Regions from separate parts of the Vibrio sp. 1078-1 genome, predicted to be linked through region 4. Evidence: predicted binding sites of a transcription regulator. Region 4 holds the regulator's gene; each other region holds the start of a gene.
What was found. The regulator PurR, encoded in region 4, represses purine synthesis genes. The targets are predictions, from matches to a motif close to TNANGNAAACGTTTNCNTNA.

Region 1 (7,535 bases), 260 kb from region 4:
AAACTCTGTTTAAGGTAATTCGCCCACTTATGCTAGGCAAACTGTCCAACTTTTTACCTATTCGAGCAGAAGATGTCGCCAAAGCGATGATTTATCAACTTTTCAGTTATCAAGAAGACTCGGTGGTTTACTTACAAAGGAAAGAAATGCGTGAATTACTGCATCACTACGAATAACCATTTTGTACAATTAACGTGCTAATTCACACTCTCACGCGACTTAGATCTCGTTTTTATATTCATTTTAGATCTAGCTAATACCCGTTTGTCATTTTTAAAGTTATATCACGAGCGTTATCTTACGCTCCATAAATAAATCCGTATAAAACCCCGTATAAAAAACAACCGCCACTTCGGCTGGTTGATAAGGTCAAATTATGAATTTTGCAGTGATAGCCTCTCTAGCCGTCTTTGTTGGAATATTGTTCTTTCTATTTAATCAGCAACAAAAGAAACACACTCTTTCACGTCTCGTTTTGATCGGTCTTGTTACCGGTTCTCTTTTTGGTCTTGCTTTGCAACTCATTCACGGTGAAGGCAACAGCGCAATTGCTCAAACACTTGAATGGGTAGGCATTGTAGGCAGTGGCTACGTTGGTCTACTGAAAATGGTCATCATGCCACTAGTATTGGTATCGATGATCTCTGCAGTTGTTAAGTTGGAGAAAGGTGGATCTTTAGGTAAAATTTCTGGCCTGACCATCTCTGTTCTTCTAGTAACGACTGCAATTGCTGCACTTATCGGTATTTTGGTGACAACGACATTTGGCCTGTCAGCAGAAGGGTTAACTGAAGGTGCGCGTGAAACCGCTCGTATCGCCGTTTTAGAAAGCCGTGCCGGTACAGTAAGTGACTTAACTATTCCTCAAATGCTAGTTAGCTTCATTCCAACCAACCCATTTGCTGATCTAACAGGTGCTCGCTCGACATCAATTATCGCTGTTGTGATTTTCGGCGTGTTAACTGGTATCGCCGCTCGTAAAGTGATGATGGAAAAAGCAGAGTTGGAATCACCGATTCGTACTTTCGTAGAAGCAGCTCAGTCAATCGTTATGCGATTAGTGAAGATGATCATGGCGCTAACGCCATACGGCATCGCAGCACTGATGGCAAAAGTGGTAGCGACATCAAGCGCAGGCGACATCCTAAACCTACTTGGCTTTATTGTGGCGTCTTATGTTGCTATCGCACTGATGTTTGTTGTTCATGGCGTATTGGTCTCTTTTGTTGGCGTTAGCCCTGCGGAATACTTTAAGAAAATCTGGCCTGTACTGACCTTCGCGTTTACATCTCGTAGCTCAGCAGCAACAATTCCACTAAACGTAGAAGCGCAAATCACCAAGCTTAACGTTCCACCAGCGATTGCAAACCTATCAGCATCGTTTGGTGCCACTATCGGCCAAAACGGATGTGCAGGTATCTATCCTGCAATGCTTGCAGTGATGGTAGCTCCGACAATGGGCATCAACCCACTTGATCTACACTTTATCCTGTCATTGATTGCGATTATCACCATCAGCTCATTTGGTATTGCAGGTGTCGGCGGCGGTGCGACGTTTGCAGCCTTGATTGTTCTTCCTGCAATGGGCTTACCTGTGACCATCGCGGCACTGCTTATCTCTATTGAACCACTGATTGACATGGCACGTACCGCACTAAACGTTTCAGGCTCAATGACTGCGGGTACAATTGCTAGCCGAGTGCTGAAGTCACCAGAAAGTGAAGCAACATTGGAAGAAACACGAGCATAGAACTCAAATTCCTTCCAAAGCGATAAAACATAAAATATCAAGCCGATGGTTCGCCATCGGCTTTTTTCATTTTCACAAATTCAACTTGCATCTTTCGTTGCTAGTCAAGGCGTTGAATGGTCTAATACTGTCATCGGTTTTGTAAACGGTAAGCAGAATGCACCAAGATAATCAGCCCACTTTTTTCTTCTTTGATTATGAGACATGGGGAACCAACCCCGCGAAAGATCGCCCAAGCCAGTTTGCTGGTGTTCGTACAGATGAAAACTTTAATATCATCGGCGAGCCTTTAGTCATGTACTGCCAGCCACCTGCTGATTATCTTCCGTCTCCTGAAGCTGCGCTTATTACTGGTATTACTCCGCAAAAAACGGTTCAAGAAGGCCTTTCTGAGCCAGAGTTTATCGCTAAGATTCACGCTGAACTCGCGAGACCAAATACCACCAGTTTAGGCTACAACAGCATTCGCTTTGATGACGAAGTGACCCGTTATACTTGTTATCGCAACTTTATCGATCCATACGCATGGAGTTGGCAAAACGGTAACTCGCGTTGGGATTTACTCGATGTACTACGCGCGTGCCATGCCCTTCGCCCAGAAGGCGTAGAATGGCCAGAAAACGAAGATGGCTTCACTAGCTTTAAATTAGAACACTTGTCTGTGGCTAACGGCATAGAACATAGTAACGCGCACGATGCCATGGCAGATGTGATTGCGACTATCGAAATGGCAAAGAAAGTAAAAGCAGCGCAACCAAAATTGTTTGATTACTTTTTTTCTATGCGCCAAAAGCGCAAGCTCAATGATTTAGTCGACATCGTCAACATGACACCGTTGATGCACGTTTCAGGCATGTTAGGGCGCGAATGCCAGTACACTAGCTGGATTGTGCCTGTTGCTTGGCATCCAACCAATAATAATGCCGTTATCACCATCGATTTAGCGAAAGACCCTCAACCTATTCTTGAGCTATCCGCAGAAGAGCTGCACGAAAGACTCTACACTAAGCGCGAAGATCTTGGTGAATTGCTACCAGTGCCAGTTAAACTAGTTCATTTGAACAAATGCCCTATTCTCGCCCCTGCAAAAACGTTAACGGCTGAAAATGCAGAGTCTATTGGCATTGATCGCCAGCAATGTCTCGCTAATCTCGCTTTGTTGCGCCAACATCCTGAAATTAGAGAAAAGCTGATTAGCCTCTTTTCAGTCGAGCGTAAATTCGATAAAAGTGATGACGTCGATACACAGCTTTACGACGGGTTCTTTTCTCCGGCTGATCGCGCAGCTATGGATATCATTCGAGAAACCGACCCGAATAATCTTGCTGCATTAGACATTGAATTTGATGACAAGCGTATTAAACCTCTATTGTTCCGCTATCGTGCGCGTAACTTCCCAGGCACATTAGACGAGCAAGAACAAAGACGCTGGGCACTACACTGTCGAGAAGTGTTTGAAAGCCAAATTGAAGAGTACATGCTGAATTTAGAAAACTTAGTTCACGAACATGAAAGTGACGAAAAGAAGATTGCGATATTAAAATCCGTGTACTGTTATGTAGAGAGCTTAGCTTCCTAACTCCTCCTAATACAAGCGCACCTTATGGTGTGCTTGTTGTTTATATACTGTCAAAATGATTAAAGAACGATTCTTACAACTGATCCAACTGCTCATTTCAATCTTCCTCATCATGGGAGCACTTGGCATCGGAATTACCATTCAAAAGTTCACTGGCGTTTCCGTTCCAGGAAGTGTCATCGGTATGCTCGTACTGTTTTTCTCCATGACTCTTGGGCTTGTAAAAGTCGACTGGGTCAAACCGGGCGCCACGCTATTTATCCGCTATATGATCTTATTGTTCGTTCCTATTAGCGTCGGATTAATGCAACATTTCGATATGCTACTCGCTAATGCCCTCCCTATCATTGCTAGCGCAGTTGGAGGCTCACTCATTGTACTAGTCAGCCTCGCTTGGCTGCTGGACTACTTGTTAAAGGAGAAGCACTGATATGTGGTTAGTTGTTACCATTGCGGTTTTTCTTGTCGCGCGCCAAATTGCAATCAAAGTGAATAATCCTCTAGCAAATCCTTTGCTGATCAGTATTGCAGTGCTCATTCCTTTGCTTACTTACTTAAATGTACCGTTTGAAACGTATTATGCGGATAACGAAGGGATCAGTTTTTTACTTCAACCAGCCGTAGTTGCTCTGGCTTATCCACTATATGAACAACTACCACAGATTAAAGCAAACTGGCGAATCATCACTTTTGCTTGCACAGTAGGCAGTGTGATGTCGATGATGACAACCACCTTGATCGCAGTCGCTTTCAAAGCGGATATTAGTTTAATCGCGAGTCTAGTGGGTAAGTCCGTCACTACACCAATAGCGATGGAAATATCGAGTCACCTCGGTGGTGAAGCCGCCGTTGCAGCGATCTTGGTTCTGATTGTCGGTTTATTGGGCGCAATTTTGGCATACCCAATTTACAATTTGATTGGAATTAAACACCCGATTGCACGTGGTCTGACAATGGGTACAGTCTCTCATGCCTTAGGCACCGCTACTTGTGCAGAGAAACAGCCCATAGATGCCGCGTTCTCATCACTCGCATTGGTTTTATGTGGGATCATAACTTCTATTTTGGCTCCAAGCTTTTTTGCTTTGGCTGTCTGGCTATATCAATAGTTAAGCGCTCTCGGTCTGCCCTCCTTCCGGCAGGCCGTAGCCTTTCCGCTTCTTCCTTACCCTTTTCAAAACCCTATCTTATCTATCAACCTCACCCAGTAATATCGTGAAGGGACTTGATCGAGATATACATTCATAGCATTAGCATTCTAGGTGCTACCACTCGCTCTAGATTACGTAGGTATAAAGTAGCATAGCGGTAAAAGTCGCGTTAGTAACATACTCCTGCTCCTTGGTCATATGAATATATACTGATATGGTTAATTGTGAGACGGAGATAACGCTTCACACCTGTGCAATCGAATACATGTGTGAGCTCACTCTAATTATGTAACAGAATTATCAATTGCATTATTTATCGTGATCTAACGCACGGAACATTTCTATCTTTCACATAGAATAACTGTCCATGCAATAACAAGGATTCAACATGAAAAGTCGCATTGAACAGGCGCTAGCAGGCGCTCCAGAAGCACTTTCCAAACAACTTGCTCCTATCATCCAAGCTGATGATTTTGATGCTACGCTTTCAGTTCAACAATTTGAGCAGTTGCTTTCAGCTACCGGTCTATCAGACAAAGAGCTTCGTGTTGCGCTACTTCCTTTTGCCGCAGCGTACTCCTATGCTCCCCTTTCTGACTTTTATGTCGGCGCTATCGTTCGTGGTCTTTCAGGTCGCCTTTACTTCGGTGCCAACATGGAATTCTTTGGTGTACAGTTGGGTCAAACGGTTCACGCAGAGCAGTCTGCGATTAGCCATGCTTGGATGAAAGGCGAACGTGGTGTTAAGGATATCACTATCAACTTCAGCCCATGTGGTCACTGCCGCCAGTTCATGAATGAGTTATCTACCGCAAACGAGCTTAAAATCCAGCTCCCAGAACGCGAAGAAAAGTCACTTCATGAATACCTGCCTGAAGCCTTTGGACCAAACGATCTCGGTATCGAGTCCGGCTTAATGGCAGAAGTTAAACACCAATTCTCATGTGATGATGAAGACGCACTCATCCAAAGTGCAGTTGAAGCGATGAACATGAGCCACTCTCCATACACCAACAACTTGAGTGGTTTAGCATTAGAGATGACTAGCGGCCGTGTATTCCAAGGCGCTTATGCAGAAAATGCAGCGTTTAATCCTAGCTTGCCACCGCTACAAGTTGCGCTAATCCAAGTTTTACTTGCGGGTGAAACCTTTGACAGCATCAAAGCCGCTGCATTGGTAGAAAACTCTGAAGGTAAGATCAGTCACTTAGCCGATACGCAATCAACGTTGGAAGCGTTGAATCCAGATATTCCGCTTAGTTTTGTCAACGTATAAACGACAAATTCAACAAAAAGCTCTACAACATGTAGAGCTTTTTTATTACCTAAAAACCAAAAGCAAACGTTTGCTTTGTCATAAAACTTCAGTATGATCTCCTGCAATTTCTGTCTCATCACTCTATTTTGTAAGGGAACACTATGTTTGGCACTGCAACTAGCGCAAATGCTACCCGTGTATTACTTTTAGGCTCTGGCGAACTCGGTAAAGAAGTCGCCATTGAATGCCAGAGACTTGGTTTAGAAGTGATTGCTTGTGATCGCTATGCCAATGCTCCAGCGATGCAAGTCGCTCACCGTAGTTATGTTATCGACATGTTAGATGGAAACGCCTTAGAAGAAGTTATTACGAAGGAACAACCTACTTACGTCGTACCAGAAATTGAAGCCATCGCAACCGGCAAACTGGTAGAGCTTGAAGAGAAAGGACTGAATGTTGTTCCAACCGCTAAGGCAACCAGGCTAACAATGAATCGTGAAGGTATCCGACGTTTGGCAGCAGAAGAACTGGAATTGACGACTTCACCTTATCGTTTTGCAGATAACTTTGAAGACTTCAAAGCCGCGGTTGAGCATGTGGGTCTTCCGTGCGTGGTGAAGCCTGTGATGAGCTCTTCAGGTAAAGGGCAAAGTGTTATCAAGACCGAAGACGACGTTACAAAAGCATGGGATTACGCTCAGGAAGGCGGACGTACGGGTGCAGGTCGCGTTATCGTGGAAGGTTTTATCGACTTCGATTACGAAATCACTTTATTGACCATCAGAGCCGTTGACGGTGTGCATTTCTGTGCTCCAATTGGTCATCGTCAGGAAGATGGCGACTACCGCGAATCATGGCAACCGCAAGCTATGTCAGAAAACGCAGTAAAAGCAGCTGAATACACGGCTGAGAAAGTGGTAAACGCGCTCGGTGGCTACGGCATCTTTGGTGTAGAGCTGTTTGTCAAAGGCGATAAAGTCATTTTCAATGAGGTCTCTCCTCGCCCTCACGATACGGGTATGGTTACAATGATTTCGCAGGAAATGTCTGAGTTTGCTCTCCACGTGCGCGCGTTTACCGGAATGCCAATTAATAATATTGTGCAATATGGCCCATCTGCGTCTGCTGTTATTCTTGGACAAGGGACTTCCACAAACATTCGCTTTGAAAACCTAAGCAAAGCTTTAGCTCAACCTCAAACACAAGTTCGTCTATTCGGTAAGCCAGAAATCGATGGTCGCCGCCGTTTAGGTGTTGTCCTTACGCGACGAAAAACCACCGAAGAAGCCGTTCAAGATGCTGTTGAAAGTGCTTCAAAAGTGAATATCATTTATTAAATACGAACCACTCATACAAAAATAGCGCAGCTCAAATTGCTGCGCTATTTCGTGTTCCAAACCGAAGAGAGCCTATTCACTCTCGATTAAGTACACTTCTTCAGAGAAGCGACTTAAGCCTTTTTTCGCAATTTTAGGATGATTCTCGTCAGCTTCATCTACGTTCAAACAAGTAACTTTGTAACCTGAAAATAACTGCTCAATCTCTTCGACCGGCACGCTAAATGGAGGCCCCGCCATCTCTTCTTGAGGATAGTTGAGTGTAACAAGCAAAATACGACCGCCTGGGTTCAAAAGTTGCTTGAGACGCTCTACATACTCCTCTCGCATATCTTGCGGTAAAGCAACCAACGCGGCGCGATCATAAATGATATCGGCTTGAGATACTGGTGCAGTGAAAAAGTCCCCAGTATAAATAGAGAGCTCATCAAATTGATAAAGCTCGTGCATGCCATTAAGA
Region 2 (7,535 bases), on a different contig from region 4:
TAGCACCCCTAATAACGAAGAAGAAATAAGGAATGGCTCAATACCCATATCACGTAGACGCGTAATCGCACCCACTGCGGTGTTGGTGTGGAGAGTAGACATTACCAAGTGACCCGTTAAGGACGCTTGCACTGCAATTTGTGCGGTTTCTAAGTCACGGATCTCACCGACCATCACCACATCCGGGTCCTGACGCAGAATGGCACGCAAGCCGCGCGCAAACGTCATATCGACCTTTGGGTTCACCTGAGTTTGACCGATGCCATCAATATCAAATTCGATCGGGTCTTCAACCGTTAGAATGTTGCGCTCGTTGCTATTGATCTCTTGCAAGCCAGCATACAAGGTGGTTGATTTACCAGAACCTGTCGGGCCCGTCACCAAGATGATACCGTGAGGGCGGCCAATCAAGTGACGGAAGTTGTCATGCACTGAAGGTGTCATGCCCAAACTATGTAAATCAAGACGAGTCGCGTTTTTATCCAACAAACGCATTACCACGCGCTCACCATGTGAGGACGGCATCGTAGATACACGCACGTCCACCGCACGACCACCGATACGCAACGAAATACGGCCATCTTGAGGCACACGCTTTTCTGCGATATCTAGTTTAGCCATAACCTTCACACGAGAAACTAGCAAAGGCGCTAGCTTACGGCTTGGAGTCAGGACTTCACGCAATACGCCATCGACACGGAAACGAATCGAAAGGGTTTTCTCGAACGTCTCAATATGAATATCCGACGCACCTTCTTTGATCGCTTCGCCCAACATGGCGTTGATCAATTTGATGATTGGCGCATCGTCTTCCGATTCTAATAAGTCTTCATCGTGCGGCAGTTCTTCAGCCAAAGAGAAGAAATCATCGCTATCAGCACCAATATCTTCCATCAACTGACGCGCTTCAGACGAGTCACGTTGATATGCTTCGGTCAGCTTTTTATCAAAGGCTTCTTTATCGATAGGTTGTGGTACGAAGCTTTTCTTTAATACACGACGGACTTCAACCAGAGCCGCAGGGTTAAGCGGCTCGACATAGTAAAGAATAGGTGGACGCTCAGGATGCTCTGTCTCCAGCACCAGTTTAAAGCGGTTGGCAAAACTGAATGGCAGACGACGCATACTTGGCGCTGTGTCTAACATATCAACCATTAGTTGTTTTCCATTTGATCAATAAACGCTTGAATCTCTGTTGGGTGCTGACGCTCCTGGCCAAAGGCAGGCATAACCGGGATCTTCTCGTCAGCCATCAACTTCAACCCTTGATCCGCTTTGTAAAGCTGTTCTGCGCGAATAAAGTTGTATTTACGCTGCGTAATACCGTCGGCCGTCACACCATCGCGAATAATCGTCGGCTTGATGAACACCATCAAGTTACGTTTTTCTGTTTGCGTGCTAGTTGACTTGAACAGATGGCCAAGTACCGGAATGTCACCCAATAGCGGCACTTTGGACTCACTTTCAAGTGCGCGTTCATCGACCAAACCACCAAGAACCAACATCTGACCATCTTGGATCATGACAGAGGTGTTTAACTGTCGTTTAGCAAAGCGAACGTCAACCGCACCGTTTGCGCCTAATACGTTGGAAACTTCTTGTTCAATGTTTAACTGTACAGAGTCACCTTCGTTAATTTGTGGCACTACTTTGAGTTTGATACCGACTTCTTTACGGTCAACCGTTTGGAATGGATTGTCGTTGTTTGAGCCAGCCGTAGAGCCCGTAATAACCGGAACCTCTTCACCCACAATAAATGATGCTTCGCCATTATCCATTACGGTAATACTCGGCGAAGATAGAATGTTTGAGTTGGAGTCAGAAGCAACAGCACTAATTAGCGCTGTCCAGTCACCCATGACAATACTCATTGCCGCACCATTTACTCCGCTAAGTGCTGACGCTAGCGTAGAGTAGTCACCTGATTCAGTAACATCATATGGCGTTCGTTCGCCATTAGAGTTGGTATAGTATTCAGTTCGGGTTTGATCTTTTGCTTCTTCTAGACCAACCATCACCTGACCAATCGGGGCTCCTGAGTTACCGTACTGAATTACAGCACCCGTTTCTAATGAACCCCACTGAACACCTAGGTTAATACCATCACCTTCAGACATTTCGACAATTAACGCTTCAATAAGAACCTGAGCACGACGAATATCGAGTTGAGAAATGACGTCTTGTAATGCCATCATAATATCTGGTGGCGCTGTTAAAACTAACGAGTTAGTTGCAGCGTGAGCAGCAATGACGACCTCACCACGCGATGCACCTGATGTTTTCTGACCGGCTTGCTTTTCAGCTTGCAGGTTATCGGAAACACCTTTCAATACATCCACCAAGTCTTCAGCTTTCGCATTTTTCAGGTACACGACTCGGTTGTTACCTTTTGTCGCCATTTCAACATCAAGTTGACGAATTAAACGTTTCAAGCGGGCTCTTACTTTTGGATCACCAGAAATTAAAATCGCGTTAGTACGTTCATCGGCCACAATTTTAGGTTCAAGGAACTCTGGCGTGCTTTTCTGATTCGCACTTTTATTCAGTGCTTCGACAATGCGTACCATTTCAGCAGCAGATGCATTACGCAGCTCCACCAATTCAATTTCTTTATCACCGGCTTGGTCAACACGCTTGATGATCTCTGCTAAGCGATTCACTACTGCCGCACGACCAGTGATCAAGATAATATTCGCTGGATCATAATGAACCACGTTACCGGCACCGGCGTTATCAATCAGCTGACGAAGTAGAGGAGACAACTCTCGAACCGACACATTACGCACCGCGACAACTCGAGTGATAACACTATCGCCTTGCGCGCTGCCATCACCTAACACAGGGATTGCTGAGGTTTTTGAGTCTTTTGCTTTGATAACCTTAAGTACCCCATTGTCCATTTCTACGACTGCGTAACCGTATACTTCAAGGACATTAAGGAAAAAGCTGTAGTATTGCTCTTCGTTAAGAACGTCATAGCTGCGGACATCGATTTTACCGCGTACTGAAGGATCAACAATGATGGTCTTTTCGAGGTTACGACCCACTATGTTGATGAATTCTTGAATATCAGTGCCTTTAAAGCTCGCACTAAATTCGTTTGCCATTGCACCTGGTACGCAGAGTAAACTTCCTGCTAGTAGCCAAGCACTTTTGCTGAACCAATGTTTCACGTATGTCTCCCTGAACTTACGCCGGTTGCCTAAGTCTTACAATTGGATATAGATATCGTACTGTTGGCCGTCTCGCTCAACAGTTAAATTTAATTCTTGCGGATCGCTCATCACTTGCATCAGTTGTACTGAAGAAGACGGGTCACTTAAATCGATCCCGTTCAGTTGAACCGCAATATCGCCAGGTTGTAGCCCTACATCATTAAATAATGCGGCATCACGACCAGGTGATACTCGATAACCAACAATGTCTCCGTCTTTTTTGACGGGTGAAATGGTGATGTATTTAAAAACGCTTTGTGGATCTTTCGCAATTTCCTCGCGGATTTGCTCTAATTTCTCTCCAACGTCAGACGTCGCTGCTTCTGCTCGCTGAGCTTGCGCCCTGGCTACCTGCGGCGATTCAGATAGCTTCTTATATTCTATACCTTCCATCATTAAGGTCTCGTCTCGACCTTGGTTATCAATGATGACGCGATCCACCAATACCGCTTTTAGTGTCGCACGTGTCCCTTCGATTTCTTCACCCAAACCGTACGTAGCTTGCTTACCTCGGTTAGCAATAACAGCAAGGCTGGTGTTGGCATCACTACTTGCAACCGCACCGACCAGCGTAAGGTTAAGGCGCGTCTTAGGGGCGTCTTTAACAATAGGCTGTTCTACAACCGCCGCTTTTTGCTCAGTGTATTTACCGAATAGGTTGGCATTCTGAAGGGCATTAAAATCTATCGCGTCGCCTTTATTGCTCGCAGCAACGCTACTCGCCGATGGACGCCATTGCGGCACTTCCGACGATTGAGGTATGGCTAACCACACAATTTTGCCAAGTATCCATCCGGTTATCGCAATAAACAGACAGGTAAGCAACAAGCTAAGTTTGGCTTGAATGGTATAATGATTGGACTTGATCTGAGCCAGTAGCGGTCTGCTTGATAATCCTGCACTTAGCTCTAAACGTTTCACTGAATGGATTCCTTTATTCTAACGTCCGTCATTTAAGCTATAACGATAGCTATCGACTTTAAATTGCTAAATTTGCAATAAAATTATTACTCAACAAAGAGCAGTGAACTATATCACAAGTTGTCTTTCATACCTTTTTCTTATGCAGTTTTTGCCAACTCCCTTGAAAAAAATACGCCTTGACTCCATCTGTAGGTGAATAATCCATCACTCATTGCCGTATTCGGGCAGTGATTAGATAGCGTAGTGTTCTATGAGTTCCCTAAATGAAGCCGTTAGGCTAGATAAATGGCTATGGGCCGCAAGATTTTACAAAACCCGCTCCATCGCGCGTAACATGGTAGATGGCGGTAAAGTCCACTATAATGGCCAACGAAGCAAGCCGAGTAAAATCGTTGAAGTGGGCGCTGAAGTCAGACTTCGTCAAGGCAACGAAGAAAAAATCGTGATCATCGAACAAATCTCAGATCAACGCCGAGGCGCTCCCATCGCACAAACCTTATATCGCGAAACCAATGAGAGTATCGCAAAACGTGAGGAACACGCGACTCAACGTAAGCTTAATGCCCACAACCCAAGTCCGGAACGCCGCCCAGATAAAAAGCAGCGCAGAGACATCATTAAGTTCAAACACCAATAAAAGCCGGAATTACCAACGAGGAAAGCACTCCATGGCAAATAATGTTTTAAACCGCTACCTATTCGAAGATCTTTCAGTACGTGGCGAGTTGGTACAATTGGATGAAGCGTACCAACGTGTTATCTCCAGCAAGGAATATCCGGCAGCAATAGAGAAACTGCTGGGTGAGCTACTCGTTTCAACTACTCTTTTAACTGCCACTCTTAAGTTCGAAGGTTCGATCACCATCCAGCTACAAGGCGACGGTCCTGTGTCTCTTGCCGTTATCAACGGTGACCATAACCAACGTGTTCGTGGCGTAGCTCGCTGGGAAGGCGATGTTGCCGATGACGCAAATATTCACGATCTAATGGGTAAGGGCTACCTTGTGATCACCATTGAACCGAAAAACGGCGAGCGTTACCAAGGCGTCGTTGGACTAGAAGGTGACACTTTAGCAGAAGTGCTAGAAGGCTACTTTGCAAACTCAGAGCAGTTAAAAACGCGCCTATGGATCCGCACTGGTGAGCATGAAGGCAAAGCACACGCAGCAGGTATGTTGATTCAAGTGATCCCTGACGGCACTGGCTCTCCAGATGATTTCGAACATCTAGAGCAGCTCACTGACACAGTAAAAGATGAAGAATTGTTTGGTTTAGAAGCGAACGAGTTATTGTATCGACTATATAACCAAGACAAAGTACGTCTGTACGAGCCGCAACCTGTCGAGTTCCATTGTGGCTGTTCTCGTGAGCGTAGCGGTGCCGCAATCATCACCGTTGAGAAAGCTGAAATTTATGACATTTTGGCAGAAGTTGGATCAGTTTCTTTACATTGTGATTACTGTGGCACAACTTATACGTTCGACGAATCTGAAGTCACTGAACTGTATGCACAAGCTTCTACAGACAAGAAAACCCTGCATTAATTTACATAGCTTATCAAGCACGTAATTTACCCTACAAAAGGCCAGCTTAATGCTGGCCTTTTTGTGATCAACCCCTCGTAATAACTAGCCTCAAGCGTAATAAAACAACTGCTTAATTTTAAACAATTAATAATGATTTTGCCCTAGCGCAAAGGATTGCGTGCACGATAGACTATTCCCACCAATATGTGACGGGTTACCTAAAACCTTATTGAAATCATGGGTAAATTTTGAGCTATCTCCCTGTTTTCTCCCCGCCCCGTTGCTAGCATGGTGAGCAGATTAAAATTAAAACATTCTTACAAAATCCCTACAAAATCCTTATAAGGAGCACCTATGACCGTTATGGAACATACTAAGGCTGCAACACTTGATCTAACCAAGCACGGACTGCATAACGTAAAAGAGGTTATTCGCAACCCAAGCTACGAAATGTTGTTTGAGGAAGAAACGCGTGAAGACCTAACCGGTTATGAGCGCGGCGTGGTTACTGAACTAGGTGCGGTTGCCGTTGACACTGGCATCTTTACTGGTCGCTCACCAAAAGATAAATACATCGTCAAAGACGCTACGACAGAAGAACATATGTGGTGGACGTCTGATCAAGTGAAAAATGATAACAAGCCAATCACTCCTGAAGTGTGGGACGAGCTAAAAGAACTGGTCACAAACCAGCTTTCTAACAAACGCTTGTTTGTTGTTGACGGTTACTGTGGTGCAAACCCAGATACACGTTTGAGCATTCGTGTTATCACAGAAGTCGCATGGCAAGCGCACTTCGTTAAAAACATGTTTATTCGCCCGACGGAAGAAGAGTTAGCGACATTTGAACCAGACTTCGTAGTAATGAATGGCGCAAAATGCACTAATCCAAAATGGGAAGAGCAAGGCCTGAACTCAGAAAACTTCACCGTATTTAACCTAACTGAGCGCATGCAACTTATCGGTGGTACTTGGTACGGTGGTGAAATGAAGAAAGGTATGTTCGCGATGATGAACTACTTCCTTCCACTAAAAGACATCGCATCAATGCACTGTAGCGCTAACATGGGCAAAGATGGCGATGTAGCGGTATTCTTCGGTCTATCTGGTACGGGTAAAACGACCCTGTCGACTGATCCTAAACGTGCGCTAATTGGTGATGATGAGCACGGCTGGGATGATGACGGTGTCTTCAACTTCGAAGGTGGTTGTTACGCAAAAACCATCAAACTTTCTAAAGAAGCGGAGCCGGACATCTACAACGCAATTCGTCGTGATGCACTGCTAGAAAACGTAACAGTACGTGGCGATGGATCTATCGATTTTGATGATGGTTCGAAAACAGAAAACACACGTGTTTCTTACCCTATCTACCATATCGATAATATCGTTAAGCCAGTATCAAAAGGCGGTCACGCGAATAAAGTAATCTTCCTATCAGCCGATGCATTTGGCGTACTGCCTCCAGTATCTAAATTGACACCTGAGCAAACTAAGTACCACTTCCTATCAGGCTTTACCGCCAAACTAGCGGGAACAGAGCGCGGTATTACTGAGCCAACACCAACTTTCTCTGCTTGTTTCGGCGCGGCGTTCCTAACGCTCCACCCAACAAAATACGCGGAAGTACTGGTAAAACGCATGGAAGCAGCGGGCGCTGAGGCTTACCTAGTGAATACTGGTTGGAACGGCACTGGCAAACGTATCTCTATTCAAGATACACGCGGAATTATTGATGCCATTCTTGATGGTTCGATTGAAGAAGCACCAACTAAGCACATTCCAATCTTCAACCTTGAAGTACCAACGTCACTACCAGGTGTGGATCCTAGCATTCTAGACCCTCGCGACACGTACGTTGACCCACTTC
Region 3 (7,535 bases), on a different contig from region 4:
TTACGACAACTGGTGTAAAGAGATGGGGCTAACTCCCGATCAGAAACGCAGTTGTGTCCCATATCGAAAAGACCCTGCCCATCAAACTGAAGAGAAGAGTGAAGCCCAACGATCTCCTGATTTTCTGCCCGCAGATACAGATAAAAAGCGTCAAGATGAAGCTCTTTGATACGCACTGCCACTTTGATTTTGATGTGTTTCAAGATGACTTTGCGCATCAACTTGAGCTTGCTCAAACGCAAGGCGTCGCAAGAATTTTGATTCCTTCCGTCGGTCCGCAAAACTGGGCTCGTATTCAAACTTTGGCAGAGCAACATGCCAATTTGTATTATGCGCTCGGCTTTCATCCGTATTTTCTTGAAGATAACTTTGAGCAGCACCTTACAGAACTAGAAGGCTATCTAAATCAAAAAGGGCCACAGTGCGTGGCAATAGGAGAGTGTGGTTTAGATTTTGCCATTGATGTTGACCCACAGTTGCAAGAAAAGACACTTGAAGTTCAATTTGAGCTGGCTAGACGCTTCGAGCTCCCAGTTATTTTACATAGCCGAAAAGCGCACAATCGCCTCATTCAAATGGTGAAAGCGGCGAATCTCCCTAGAGGAGGTGTGCTACACGCTTTTTCTGGGAGTTATCAGCAAGCCATGGAGTGGGTCAAATTAGGTTTTTTTATCGGTGTAGGAGGAACGATTACCTACCCAAGAGCTAAGAAAACACGCGACGCAATTCAAAAATTACCACTCGAAAACCTAGTAATCGAAACAGACGCACCAGATATGCCTATACTTGGATATCAAGGGGAGTCAAATCACCCAGCCAAACTCATTCACGTCTTTAATGAGCTCGTAGAGTTGCATAACGGCCGAAAGCAATCGATTGCCTCTCAACTGTGGAAAAATAGCAATTTTGCTTTCTCGATATGTGAATAAAATCTAAAGATGTGGTTTGAAATCGAAAACGTTTTCCTGCTTATTGTGAATTAACTCACAAAGCTGGTTGAATCAATCATGAATCTTATAGGAAAGTGTGAGGCTGGCATTACTTTAATTGATTCTGCATGAGTATAATTGCCCCCGCTTTATAGCTCCATTTTGTAACACGCCAATAAATAACTTATAAGGAAGTCATAAACTATGAGCCTGTTTATGAGCCTAATCGGTATGGTAGTGCTTCTTGCGATTGCAGTGGCATTTTCTAACAACCGAAAAGCTATCAACTTTAGAACTGTGGGTGGCGCATTCGCTATCCAATTCGCATTAGGTGCATTTGTTCTGTATGTACCTTGGGGCCGTGATCTACTAAACGGTTTCTCTTCAGGTGTTTCTAACGTTATCAACTACGGTAACGATGGTTCATCATTCCTGTTCGGTGGTCTTGTTTCTGACAAGATGTTCGAAGTATTCGGCGGCGGCGGTTTCATCTTCGCATTCCGTGTTCTTCCTACACTGATCTTCTTCTCTGCACTGATTTCAGTTCTTTACTACATTGGCGTTATGCAATGGGTTATCAAGATTCTTGGTGGCGCACTACAAAAAGCGCTAGGCACTTCTCGTGCGGAATCAATGTCAGCGGCAGCTAACATTTTCGTAGGTCAAACTGAGGCACCTCTAGTTGTTCGCCCATTCGTTCCAAAAATGACTCAATCAGAGCTATTCGCGGTAATGTGTGGTGGTCTAGCTTCTGTTGCTGGTGGTGTACTAGCTGGTTACGCATCTATGGGTGTTCCACTAGAGTACCTAGTTGCGGCATCATTCATGGCAGCACCAGGTGGTCTACTGTTCGCTAAAATCCTTCACCCTGAGACTGACCAGCCTCACGAAAGTATCGAAGAAGCGATGGACGGCGGTGACGACAAACCAGTTAACGTAATCGACGCAGCTGCGGGCGGTGCGGCTTCTGGTCTACAACTTGCGCTTAACGTAGGTGCAATGCTAATCGCATTCGTTGGTCTAATCGCGCTAATCAACGGTATGCTAGGTGGCATCGGTGGTTGGTTCGGCATGCCAGAACTAACACTAGAGCTAATCCTAGGTTACGCGTTCTCTCCACTAGCATTCCTAATCGGTGTTCCATGGGCAGAAGCTGTAACAGCTGGTTCATTCATCGGTCAGAAAATCGTAGTGAACGAATTCGTTGCTTACTTGAACTTCACACCATACCTAGGTGAAAACGCTCAAGTAATCGCGGCAACTGGTGAAGTAATGTCTGAGAAGACAACAGCTATCATCTCATTCGCACTATGTGGTTTCGCGAACCTTTCTTCTATCGCGATTCTACTTGGTGGTTTAGGTAGCCTTGCACCAAACCGTCGTAGTGACATCGCTCGCATGGGTGTTAAAGCAGTTCTAGCAGGTACGTTGTCTAACCTTATGGCAGCGACAATTGCAGGCTTCTGCTTAAGCCTTGCAGCACTATAATTAGAATCGGTTCTTAATATATAGACGCCGTTTTACATCATGCCCTGTAGCAAGAGATTGCTGCGGGGCATTTTTCGTTTTTCGGGCTCCAAAATTTCATCGGGTGTTTGCCTTAGTCGAGGTATTACGCAGTCAATGGAATAGGGGCTAGGAAATTTTGAGATACAAACCGTTTGCGCTCTATTTGGTGCTACAGTTTTGCGGTGAAACTCTATAATGTATTAATCACAGGATAGTGGTTAAGCTTGATTCTTAATCACGTAATGAATATTACATAATCGATGGGCAAATGAATTGCCCTGCAATATTAGATCTAATAGGCGTTTTGCTTTGTGATGTGATATTAAAGACACCGCAATCATAGATTGTTGTGCCATAGGCCAAACTGGTACTGTGCGGTGACAAGGATAGCAATTGGCATATGATAAATTTTCGCTGTATATGCCGAGTCTTCAGGGAACCAAGTCCGTTCATTAATAGACTGTTTAGCCATTTACTCACATTGTCTCGACTTGTTGATTATAGTTAAAGACGTGATGTAAGGCTGAGTAGTGAATTTTTTGAATATTGATCGGAGATAGAAATGAGCGATTTAAAAGCAGCAGCGCTACGTGCACTTAAACTTATGGACCTAACTACGTTGAATGACGATGACACTGATGCAAAAGTGATCTCACTATGTCATGACGCGAAAACAGCAGTAGGCAACACAGCTGCAATTTGTATTTACCCTCGCTTTATTCCTATTGCTAAGAAGACACTTCGTGAGCAAGGTACGCCAGAGGTTCGTATTGCAACAGTAACGAACTTCCCACATGGTAACGACGACATTGAAATCGCAGTTGCTGAAACAAAAGCGGCGGTTGCTTACGGTGCAGACGAAGTTGACGTAGTTTTTCCTTACCGCGCGCTAATGGCGGGTGATGAGAAAGTAGGCTTCGAACTAGTTAAGCAATGTAAAGAAGCTTGTGGTGACATTCTTCTTAAAGTGATCATCGAAACAGGTGAACTAAAAGAAGAAGCACTAATCAAGAAAGCATCTCAAATCTGTATTGAAGCAGGTGCTGACTTCATTAAAACTTCAACTGGTAAAGTGCCAGTAAACGCAACACCAGAATACGCTCGCATGATGCTTGAAGTTATTCGCGACATGGGTGTTGCAGAAACTGTTGGTTTCAAACCAGCAGGTGGTGTGCGCACTGCTGAAGACGCAGCAGCATACCTAGCAATGGCTGACGAAATCCTAGGTGACAACTGGGTTGATGCTCGTCACTACCGTTTTGGTGCGTCTAGCCTGCTAACCAACCTACTAAATACATTAGAAGTATCGGACGACGTCGCTGATCCAACAGCGTACTAATTCCAATAATACGTCTGAACGGTAGCACCTAAACGGGTGCTACCAAACCTCTTCTATCCTACTACAACCATGGCTCAAAAGAGCTTGGGAGGCACTAATGTATTTACCACAAGAAATCATTCGTAAAAAACGTGACGGTGAAGTACTTACCGCAGACGAAATCAACTTCTTTATTCAAGGCGTAGCGAACAACACGGTATCTGAAGGTCAGATTGCGGCGTTTGCTATGACGATTTTCTTTAATGAAATGACCATGGATGAGCGCATCGCCTTAACGTGTGCAATGCGTGATTCGGGCATGGTTATCGACTGGAGCCACATGAATTTCGGTGGTCCAATTGTCGACAAACACTCAACCGGTGGTGTGGGTGACGTAACTTCTTTAATGCTTGGCCCAATGGTGGCAGCGTGTGGCGGTTTCGTACCTATGATCTCTGGCCGCGGTCTTGGTCATACAGGCGGTACGCTGGATAAACTTGAATCTATCCCTGGTTACAACATTACGCCGAGCAACGATGTTTTTGGTCAAGTAACCAAAGACGCTGGTGTGGCGATCATCGGTCAAACTGGTGACCTTGCTCCTGCGGATAAGCGTGTTTACGCTACTCGTGATATTACCGCAACGGTAGACAATATCTCCCTGATTACGGCGTCGATCCTTTCTAAGAAACTGGCGGCGGGTCTGGAATCGCTAGTGATGGACGTAAAAGTGGGTTCAGGTGCATTTATGCCAACTTACGAAGCGTCTGAAGAGCTAGCAAAATCAATCGTTGCGGTAGCAAACGGTGCTGGCACTAAGACTACGGCAATTCTTACGGACATGAACCAAGTATTGGCGTCTTCAGCGGGTAACGCAGTAGAAGTTCGTGAAGCGGTTCGTTTCTTAACAGGTGAATACCGTAACCCTCGTCTACTTGAAGTGACCATGGCTTCATGTGCTGAAATGTTAGTACTTGGCAAGCTTGCTGAGAACACAGAAGACGCACGCGCAAAACTGATGGAAGTGCTGGATAACGGCAAAGCGGCTGAGTGCTTCGGCAAGATGGTTGCTGGCTTAGGCGGCCCTGCTGACTTCGTAGAAAACTACGACAACTACTTAGAAAAAGCAGAAATCATCAAGCCAGTTTACGCAACAGAAACGGGCATTGTCTCTGCAATGGATACACGTGCTATCGGCATGGCTGTGGTTGCTATGGGTGGTGGTCGTCGTGTTGCTACTGATGAAATCGACTACGCAGTTGGTTTCGACGAGTTCATCCGCCTAGGTGAGGTCGCAGACAGTGATAAACCTCTTGCGGTCATCCACGCTCGCACTGAAGAGCAATGGGAAGAAGCGGCAAAAGCACTGCGCAGTGCAATCAAAGTAGGTGGTGAATACACACCAACTCCAGAGGTTTACCGCCAAATTCGTGCAGAAGATATCTAATAGAACAAGTAATTACACAAGGCCTACTCAACCATAATAAAAAGCCGAGTGGGCCTAAGGAACGAGCAATGAAAAGAGCATTTATTTTAGTACTAGACTCATTCGGTATCGGTGCAACTGCCGATGCTAAAGAATTTGGTGATGTAGGTTCAGACACACTAGGTCACATCGCTGACCAATGTGAAAAAGGCTTAGCAGATAACGACAATCGTCAAGGTGCACTTCGCCTTCCAAATCTATCGAAACTTGGTTTGGCAATGGCGCATAAAGAATCGACAGGTCGCTTCGCACCTGGACTAGACGCAGACGCTGAAATCATTGGTGCATACGGTCATGCAGCAGAGCTTTCTTCAGGTAAAGACACGCCGTCTGGTCACTGGGAAATCGCAGGTGTTCCTGTTCTGTTTGACTGGGGTTACTTCACTGACAAAGCAAACAGCTTCCCGAAAGAATTGACTGACCGCATTCTTGAGCGTGCAGGTCTTGACGGTTTCCTAGGTAACTGCCACGCATCTGGTACTCAAGTTCTTGACGATCTTGGTGAAGAGCACATGAAGACTGGCAAACCAATCTTCTACACGTCTGCTGACTCTGTATTCCAAATCGCATGTCACGAAGAGACTTTCGGTCTAGACCGTCTACTAGAGCTTTGCCAAATCGCACGTGAAGAGCTAGAAGATTACAACATTGGTCGTGTTATCGCGCGCCCATTCGTTGGTGCTGGTAAAGGTCAATTTGAGCGTACAGGTAATCGTCGTGATCTTTCTGTAGAGCCACCATCAGCAACGGTTCTTCAGAAGCTCGTTGATGAGAAGCAAGGCAACGTGGTTTCTATTGGTAAGATTGCTGATATCTACGCAAACTGCGGCATCACTAAGAAAGTGAAAGCGACAGGTATCCCTGCATTGTTCGAAGCAACGCTAGAGCAAATCAAAGAAGCGGGCGACAACACGATCGTATTCACTAACTTTGTAGACTTCGACTCAGCTTACGGTCACCGTCGTGACGTAGCGGGTTACGCAGCGGCACTTGAGTACTTCGATGGTCGTATCAACGAAGTGCTAGAGATTATGGAAGAAGACGATGTGCTTATCCTAACGGCAGACCACGGCTGTGACCCAACATGGCCAGGCACTGACCATACTCGTGAGCACATCCCAGTATTGGTTTATGGTCAAAAAGTACCAGCTGGTTCTCTTGGCCGCCGCGAAACATTCGCAGATATCGGTCAAACATTGGCAAGTTACTTCGGTACTTCTCCAATGGATTACGGTAAGAACTTCCTATAATTAGTTAGGTTTTTGAAAACTAGGAGCTTGATTGCTCCTAGTTTTATGTTTGCAGTATGTAAATGCTGCTTGTCGGAAATGAGAATACTCTGGCTTATATCGCCTTAAGCGCGGAGCGCTAGAGAAAGGTTAAGGAAAAGAAAATGGCAACTCCACATATCAATGCTGAAATGGGTGCATTTGCAGACGTCGTACTGATGCCTGGTGATCCACTACGTGCAAAATACATCGCAGAGACTTTCCTTGAAGATGTCGTTCAAGTGTGTGACGTTCGTAATATGTTTGGTTACACAGGTACATACAAAGGCCGTAAGATCTCGGTAATGGGCCACGGTATGGGTATCCCATCATGCTCGATTTACGCGACTGAACTAATCAAAGACTTCGGCGTGAAGAAAATCATCCGTGTTGGCAGCTGTGGCGCAGTGAATGAAGACATCAAAGTGCGTGATGTTGTGATCGGCATGGGTGCATGTACTGACTCTAAAGTGAACCGTATCCGCTTTAAAGGTCATGACTTCGCGGCAATCGCAGACTACAACATGGTTCGTGCGGCAGAAGACGCTGCAAAAGCTCGCGGTATTGACGTTAAAGTTGGTAACCTATTCTCAGCAGAGCTTTTCTACACGCCAGATCCAGAAATGTTCGATGTAATGGACAAGTACGGCATTGTTGGTGTTGAAATGGAAGCGGCTGGTATTTACGGTGTTGCGGCAGAATACGGTGCAAAAGCTCTGACAATCTGTACGGTTTCTGATCATATCAAGACTGGCGAACAGACTACATCTGACGAGCGTCAAACGACATTCAACGACATGATGCTAATCGCACTAGATTCAGTATTGCTTGGTGACGAAGAGTAAGCGACGAAGAGTCATTCTATTTTTCGCTCTCAAGAGCTAAAAAAACAGCCCGCACATTACGGGCTGTTTTTATATGAGTTGTTAGCGCTACCTAGTTACTTGGTTAGCAGCAGGTTTGGCGCTTTTTTACGACGTATCGGTTGTCGACGTAAAATCAAGATGAACAACATACCACAGACA
Region 4 (7,535 bases):
TTATCCATATCGATTGCAGTACGAATAAACTTATGCACGTGTCGGTCATAACCAATCCAAAGGTCGATCGCTTGCTGGCCCCAGCTTGTGATTCGGTCTAGTTTCATTTGCAGACCAAACAAGGCTTCTTCGATAAACTCCAGCTCAGGGTCACCGTAAACAATTTCTTGAATATCGAGGATCTGAGTTTGCAGTTCATCACTGGCGGCTTGCAGCGTATCTTGAAGTTCACGCAACGTGCTTGATGTTTCTGACAGAAGTGCTTCACAGTTGTTGATCGCTTCACGCCAGTCTTTGTTAAGCAGGTCAGCAATCTGTTGTTTCACTGACTGTTGCTGCTCATCCATAACACGTTGGTTGAGATCAATTTGATCGAAGATTTCGCCTACAGAATATTTTAAAACACCGTATACGTTTTTCTTCCAGTGACCCGGTGTGCCACCTTTTTGTGCTGCCTCAATTGCTTTCGCCATTTCATCCGCTACCATGGATAGCTGGATAGATAGACGCAGTTTTGAGAACTCACGGTGACGCACGTAGTAGTCGGTTATTCCTATCGCTAATGGCGACAAGCGGTAAATGCTCGCTCCGTCAGTAATCTCACTGACAAAACGGCTCATAAGACGCTGCTTAACCATCTCGTTGATCGCATTGTTCGCACGAAAAGCGGAGGCTTCGCCGGTCTCATCAAATAGTCGAGTGACGATGGCAAATGCATCATGCAGTTCACCTTCACCCAGTTCTTCATCGAACCTTTCATTACTCAGTACGGCAATGGCTATCAAAAATGCCAATCGCTCTGTGGTCAGGTTCAACGAGAAATCGTGCTGCTTAACCCAGCCAACCAGCTCATCGATTGGTTGCTCTGCAGCATTGAGAGTCATCTCACTCATTGTTATTCCTGTTTATCGTTCTTTTTAGCCCACACATGAATGTAGCGGCCTAATGAGAGGTATGGCTCTTGTCGACAAAGTTGTTTTTCTAGCGCCAACACATCTTCAAACTCGTAATCACCCATGTATTCCATATTGCCTATGTAATCACTAAATGAGCGAATACCAGATTTGCCACAAATATTAAAACCTGAATTTTCTATCCACTGGTAGACTTCTTCAGGTTTTAAGCCTTTTTGCGGCTGTAGTTTAAATCTTTTTCGGTGAGGCATGCCGTCTAATATATGAGGAATGTTGCCACAAACCACGTTTTTATAGACTAAACCGTGGTGGTTGTAGAACATGACTGATGCGATACCTCCCGGTTTTACTTGTTCTAGAACTGTTTCAAGTGCGGCCTTAGGATCAACCAGCCACTCCATCACAGCGTGGAACATAACCAGATCGACCCGTCCATCCATATGTTCACCGATGGATTGGACAGGCGAATGAATCAGGCGATACTGCTCAAGCAAACCGTTTTTTTCAATATCCTGCTTAGCCAACTGCAGCATTTCCGAAGATAGATCACATAAAGCGATTCGATGTCCGAGCTTAGCAAGCTTTTGCGACATTTGTGCCAAACCACCACCAGCGTCCAACACTTCTAGGGGTTGCTGGTCAGCATCTAATTCACTTAGAATCTGTAGAAAATCTTCCCACACAATGATTTGGCGGATCTCCCCTTTATCGGAGCCGTAAATATTTTTTGCAAATTTGTGGGCGATATCGTCGAAATTGCGGTCTTCTGTCACTTCTGCTGAGTTATCATAACGGATTGTGCCGCTATTCTGGCACAAGGAAAGCAGGAATAAAGAGGGATACCCTCATTTTTATTATCAATTGATGTTTTTTCGGACTATTTATGTATGTTTGAGCTGAAAAAAGTAGTGTCAGCCATGCTTATGCCCCTTCCGGCATTGCTGCTGATAGGCTTGTTGGGTCTTGCTCTCATTAGTTTTACTACAAAACGTAAAACTGGCTGCTTCGTTGTTCTATTCTCTTTTGTTGGCATTTTTCTTGTTGCCTTCCAACCTGTTTCAACCAAGCTTCTTATGCCGTTAGAACGAGAGCATAAAGCCTTTTTGCCAGTTTCTGGCACCATCGACTACGTGATGGTTTTAGGGAATGGTCATGTTATCGATGACGAAATTCCACCCACCTCGCAGTTAAGCCGTGCAGCATTAATGCGCTTAACTGAGGGCATTCGTATTTTAAGAATGTATCCAGGCGCGAAATTAATCTTATCCGGCTATGCTGGCGGATCTGAAATTAGCCACGCGCGAATGATGGCGAACGTTGCCCTTGCGTTGGGAGTCGCGAAATCCGATATCATTTTATTAGAAGATGCGAAAGATACGTGGGAAGAGGCGCGTCAAGCGGCTGCATTCGTCCAACAAAAGGAGATTGTGTTAGTCACTTCTGCGAGTCACATGAGCCGTGCATTGTATGAGTTCAACGCAGCAGGCATTAAACCAATCCCAGCCCCGACCAACTTCTTAGCTATTAGCGAGATAAGTCAACCTTGGGATAAATACTCACCTAAAGCGCGTTACTTAGAACAAACAGAGCTTTATTGGCATGAGTACTTGGGCAGTATTTGGCAAAGGTTGCGTGATACTGTCGGCCAAACACCAATGGTTGAAGCAAACTAGTATTATCTTGAAGCCACAAAAAAGGAGAGCCGAAGCTCTCCTTTTCTTTTTACGATTGAGTTATGTTCAAACTAGTCACCAGCAAACATATAGCCTTCGCCGTGCACCGTTACAAAAATCTGTGGGTTCTTAGGATCGAACTCCATTTTTGCGCGCATACGTCGAATAAGAACATCAATGGTGCGGTCATTCGGCGCATCCACTCGATGGCTGATCATGTTCAAAATACGCTCACGACTTAACACCTGGTTAGGGTAAGACGATAATGCCACCAAAAGTTCATACTCTGCTTTAGTTAGTTTTACTGGCTCACCGTTGCGGCTAAGTGCGCGACGTTGAATGTCGAATGTCCACTCCCCAAAGCGCACAATGTGCTCTTCACTGGTTTCATTCGCTTTCGAGCTGCCACTACGCGCTGCTGAAATACGCCACAGCAAGTTTTTAACGCGAACTAACAGCTCTCTCAGTTCAAAAGGTTTTGTCACATAATCGTCAGCACCCATTTCTAGGCCTACGATTTTATCAATGCTATCCGTGCGTCCTGTTACTAATATGATACCAATATCCGATTGGCTACGTAACTCACGAGTAAGCATCAGGCCGTCTTCACCAGGCAAGTTAATATCCAGCATGATCAGGTCTACATCGCCCGCTTGCAAAACTTCACGCATTTCCGCGCCACTCTCTGCTTCGCTGACTTGGTAGCCCTCATTTTGGAAATATCCCGCAAGCTTACTACGAGTTACAACATCATCTTCTACGACTAATACGTGATAGCTCATTTACACCACTTTTCTGTCTTCTTATTATCCAAGACGTATTCTATTCATAACTAGTAACATTTCTAGTCATAGATACATTAAAACGCAAGATTTAGCGTTTTTATTGATTCAAAACAAGCTTGCCCATTGCTATTAATAAACGGTCATTTTTGACCATAAAACATAACAATTATAGTTACTGCTATTCATTTTAATTGATTACACTTAGGGGATATCCCTAATTGACTTTGTGATGCATGACTTGAAGCATCATTCAGGAGCCCAAAATGCAAGAAGTGAAAGCTTTTAATGAAAAACGCGCTGAAATTTACTGGTGGTTTTCGAGCTTGTTCGCAAAAGAACTAACAGAGAAAGAATTGGAAGCCTATCACAGTGTTGAAATTCGCAGTTTTCTCGCAGGTTTAGGTGAAAATGAGTCGCTGAAACCAGCTGTTGATAGCCTAGTTGATGCATTGAATCGGTTACAAGATCGTGAAGATGCACAACTAGAGCTTGCAGCTGACTTTTGTGAACTGTTTTTGAAGACAGAAAAATACGGCGCTCTTCCTTACGCATCCATGTACATTGGTGAATCAGGTTTACTGAATGACAAGCCAGCTGAGGAAATGGAAAAGTTGATGGCTGAATTTGGCGTTCAAGTAGACGAAAACCTAAAGGAACCTGCGGATCACTTAGCCGTTGAGCTCGACTTTCTCGGGAACATGATTATCCGCTCAAACGAGCTTGAACAAGAAAAACACATGGAAGAAGCCTTCGTTAAACAAAACGACTTTATCCAGCAACAATTGATGTCTTGGTTACCTCAGTTTTCAGACAAATGTAAACAATTCGACGAATTTGGATTTTACTCGAGTGTCGCGAAACTATTAGTTGCATTTTGTAAACTAGACAGCGCCTACCTTCTTGGTGAATAATTGCCGCCTATTTTTAGGGAGCCTGCCTATCGGGCTTCCTGTATGCCGAAAGTGACCAATTGTAAGTAACTTGGGTATAATATTCGTTTGCCTTAACTTAGCGCAAAGACGCTTGGTTATTTAGCAGTCAAAATGTGACTTCAAATACACAAATCTCGTGCTGAAAACATTGCTAGTCAGTCCACATAGGGCTAAAATGTGAGCGCAAACGATTAAATATGATTTATATGTAAACCGCTGAAATATAGCGGTTTTTGTGTTTTCTTAACAGGTTGATGGCAATTTCTCATCAGATAGAAAAAAGATAAAATTCATCGACCGATGCTGCTACGCACCCTTTTGTCGCACTTGGATCAACCGCTGCCGAGACACTTAGCGCCAATTTTATATTGCTAGGTGTGAAACCATTAGAGCATCAGGTACATCCAATACGACATATTTCAGTAGCTCGATACAGGACACCATTTATGGCCACGATAAAAGACGTTGCTCGCTTAGCCGGCGTTTCCACTACGACAGTTTCGCACGTTATCAATAAAACGCGTTTCGTTGCAGAAGCAACGCAAGAAAAAGTAATGAAAGCCGTTGACGAGCTGAATTACGCGCCAAGTGCCGTTGCACGCAGCCTAAAATGCAACTCAACTCGTACGATTGGCATGTTAGTAACTCAATCAACTAACCTATTTTTCTCAGAAGTGATTGATGGCGTTGAGAGCTACTGTTACCGCCAAGGCTATACTCTGATTTTATGTAACACAGGCGGGATTTACGAAAAACAACGCGATTACATTCGTATGCTGGCTGAAAAGCGCGTTGATGGCATCCTAGTGATGTGTTCTGACTTAACCGAAGAACTAAAAGAGATGCTTGACCGTCATGCGGACATTCCTAAAGTGGTCATGGATTGGGGCCCAGAGAGCTCGCAAGCAGACAAAATCATGGATAACTCAGAAGAAGGTGGCTACATTGCGACCAAACATCTGATTGACAATGGTCATACGGATATCGCTTGTCTAAGCGGTCATTTTGAAAAGCTTGCTTGCCAAGAGCGCATTGCAGGTTTCCGTCGCGCAATGAGCGAAGCGAACCTAGCTGTAAATGAAGACTGGATCCTTGAAGGTAACTTTGAATGTGATACGGCCGTATTAGTTGCAGATAAAATTACCGCAATGGACAAGCGCCCGACGGCGGTATTCTGTTTTAACGACACAATGGCTCTAGGCCTAATGAGCCGCTTGCAACAAAACGGGATCAAAATTCCTGAAGATATTTCAGTGATCGGCTACGACAACATCGAGCTTGCAGAATACTTCTCTCCACCGCTAACGACTATCCACCAACCTAAACGTCGTGTTGGTAAAAATGCATTCGAAATTCTACTTGAGCGTATCAAAGATAAAGAACACGAAAAACGAATTTTCGAAATGCAACCTGAGCTTGTAATTCGAAATACTGTGAAAAAAATGAACTAAATTTTACTGTATTTAACCGTGTTAAATAAGCGCTCTACAGGGGCGCTTATTTTTTTGGAAAAATTAAGCATTCTCTAATACTTCACACCACTCTAATAACAATTGACTAACGTTAACTCCCTGTTTTATATAAATGTAATATATATTAAGAACTCCTTTTCAAAGGCCAATTTGCACCTTTCCATATGCAAAATAGAGCATTCAATCTATCATTTTTATTGAACCGATATCACACTTTTAACGCTAAACCGTGATGTTAATTCAATATAAGAAGTATGCTCATTGTGTCACGCACAGGGCAAACCATTCGAAAGAGTGGGACGCAAAGCCTCCGGCCTGAACCATATTACGATATGGAAGGTAGCGGGGTTACCGATGGCAAGTGTGTAAGCAATGACTTTACTCTGTAATGACATTGTTTTTACGCATGTTTGCTACTCTCTCGGACCTGACTTTTGGTGGCGTAATATTAATTACACCGAGATAACAAAACATGGATAAACCGATACTCAAAGACTCTATGAAGCTATTTGAGGCACTTGGTAATATCAAGTCGCGCTCAATGTTTGGTGGCTTCGGACTATTCGCTGATGAAACAATGTTTGCACTAGTGGTAAACAATCAGCTTCATATCAGAGCAGACCAAAAAACTTCATCTGACTTCGAGAAACAAGGGCTAAAGCCTTACGTTTATAAAAAACGTGGCTTTCCAGTCGTTACAAAGTACTACGCTATTTCCAGCGATTTATGGGAATCAAGCGAACGCTTAATCGAAGTAGCGAATCAATCATTGAAAAAGGCAAAGCTTGAGAAAGAACAGCAAGCAAGTACAAAACCTAACCGTTTGAAAGATTTGCCTAACTTACGACTGGCTACCGAGCGCATGCTAAAAAAAGCCGGCATCGAATCCGTAGAGAAGCTTGAAGAGGAAGGTGCGCTTAACGCCTATAAAGCGATAAGAGATACGCACTCTGCAACCGTCAACATTGAGTTGCTATGGGCACTAGAAGGTGCTATCAACGGCACTCATTGGAGTGTGGTACCTCAAGCTCGCCGAGATGAGTTGATGAACGGCCTCCAATAAAAGTCGGCCTAAAAACTATCTTGTAAAACCGCAGTCTAATCTGCGGTTTTTTTGTGAAATTTTTTCGGTTTTCCTACTGTCTTATTACATATATCCCAAATTGGAATCAAAATTATGAATAAGAAACTGATATTAGGTCTCATCCTACTAGCGGCTATCGTCTTTTTAGGTATTAACTTTGGCCAGTATTTAACCTTAGAGAATGCAAAAGCCCAACAAGAAGCACTAACTACATACATCGATCAGAATTTTGTATTCTCGGCTGCGATTTACTTTTTTACCTACATTGCAATTACCGCTTTTTCTATCCCAGGAGCGGCAGTAGTCACCTTACTTGGTGCAGCCTTATTTGGTTTTTGGACAAGCTTGCTACTGGTTTCTTTCGCTAGCACTATGGGGGCAACACTGGCCTTCTTGAGCAGCCGATACTTATTGCGTGACTGGGTACAAAACAAATTCGGAAATAAACTCAACGCAATTAATCAAGGTGTCGAAAAAGACGGAGCTTTTTATCTATTTTCCTTGCGTCTAATCCCTGTATTCCCTTTCTTTCTAATCAACTTACTGATGGGCTTAACACCGATGTCTGTAGGTCGATTTTATCTCACTAGCCAAATAGGTATGCTGCCAGGCACAGCCGTATATCTGAATGCAGGTACTCAATTAGCAACAATTGAAAGCCTATCGGGCATTGTT

Region 1: purT (formate-dependent phosphoribosylglycinamide formyltransferase) is a predicted target of PurR. The motif match lies at 5,815-5,834, and genes of this name have one in related genera.
Region 2: pckA (phosphoenolpyruvate carboxykinase (ATP)) is a predicted target of PurR. The motif match lies at 5,828-5,847, and genes of this name have one in related genera.
Region 3: R7190_RS16070 (NupC/NupG family nucleoside CNT transporter) is a predicted target of PurR. The motif match lies at 950-969, and genes of this name have one in related genera.

What each region holds. Positions count from the first base shown of each region.
Region 1 covers NZ_JAWOWM010000002.1:394,336-401,870, reverse strand. Annotated here, with positions in the region: gene R7190_RS05720 (NAD(P)H-binding protein) at 1-176, shown strand, start outside; gene R7190_RS05715 (L-cystine transporter) at 377-1,750, shown strand; gene sbcB (exodeoxyribonuclease I) at 1,908-3,329, shown strand; gene R7190_RS05705 (CidA/LrgA family protein) at 3,385-3,759, shown strand; gene R7190_RS05700 (LrgB family protein) at 3,761-4,438, shown strand; gene cdd (cytidine deaminase) at 4,869-5,756, shown strand; gene purT (formate-dependent phosphoribosylglycinamide formyltransferase) at 5,900-7,075, shown strand; gene R7190_RS05685 (thiopurine S-methyltransferase) at 7,148-7,535, opposite strand, start outside.
Region 2 covers NZ_JAWOWM010000004.1:101,450-108,984, reverse strand. Annotated here, with positions in the region: gene gspE (type II secretion system ATPase GspE) at 1-1,155, opposite strand, end outside; gene gspD (type II secretion system secretin GspD) at 1,155-3,173, opposite strand; gene gspC (type II secretion system protein GspC) at 3,210-4,136, opposite strand; gene hslR (ribosome-associated heat shock protein Hsp15) at 4,390-4,776, shown strand; gene hslO (Hsp33 family molecular chaperone HslO) at 4,808-5,683, shown strand; gene pckA (phosphoenolpyruvate carboxykinase (ATP)) at 6,020-7,535, shown strand, end outside.
Region 3 covers NZ_JAWOWM010000008.1:114,533-122,067, reverse strand. Annotated here, with positions in the region: gene R7190_RS16080 (DUF5363 family protein) at 1-169, shown strand, start outside; gene R7190_RS16075 (TatD family hydrolase) at 156-929, shown strand; gene R7190_RS16070 (NupC/NupG family nucleoside CNT transporter) at 1,134-2,417, shown strand; gene R7190_RS16065 (hypothetical protein) at 2,776-2,910, opposite strand; gene deoC (deoxyribose-phosphate aldolase) at 3,001-3,777, shown strand; gene deoA (thymidine phosphorylase) at 3,875-5,203, shown strand; gene R7190_RS16050 (phosphopentomutase) at 5,272-6,492, shown strand; gene deoD (purine-nucleoside phosphorylase) at 6,636-7,355, shown strand; gene R7190_RS16040 (YtjB family periplasmic protein) at 7,451-7,535, opposite strand, start outside.
Region 4 covers NZ_JAWOWM010000002.1:131,940-139,474, reverse strand. Annotated here, with positions in the region: gene mukF (chromosome partition protein MukF) at 1-893, opposite strand, end outside; gene cmoM (tRNA uridine 5-oxyacetic acid(34) methyltransferase CmoM) at 896-1,687, opposite strand; gene elyC (envelope biogenesis factor ElyC) at 1,802-2,587, shown strand; gene torR (two-component system response regulator TorR) at 2,659-3,369, opposite strand; gene torD (molecular chaperone TorD) at 3,636-4,283, shown strand; gene purR (HTH-type transcriptional repressor PurR) at 4,751-5,755, shown strand; cyclic di-GMP riboswitch class I at 6,043-6,132, shown strand; gene R7190_RS04530 (TfoX/Sxy family DNA transformation protein) at 6,249-6,839, shown strand; gene R7190_RS04525 (TVP38/TMEM64 family protein) at 6,954-7,535, shown strand, end outside.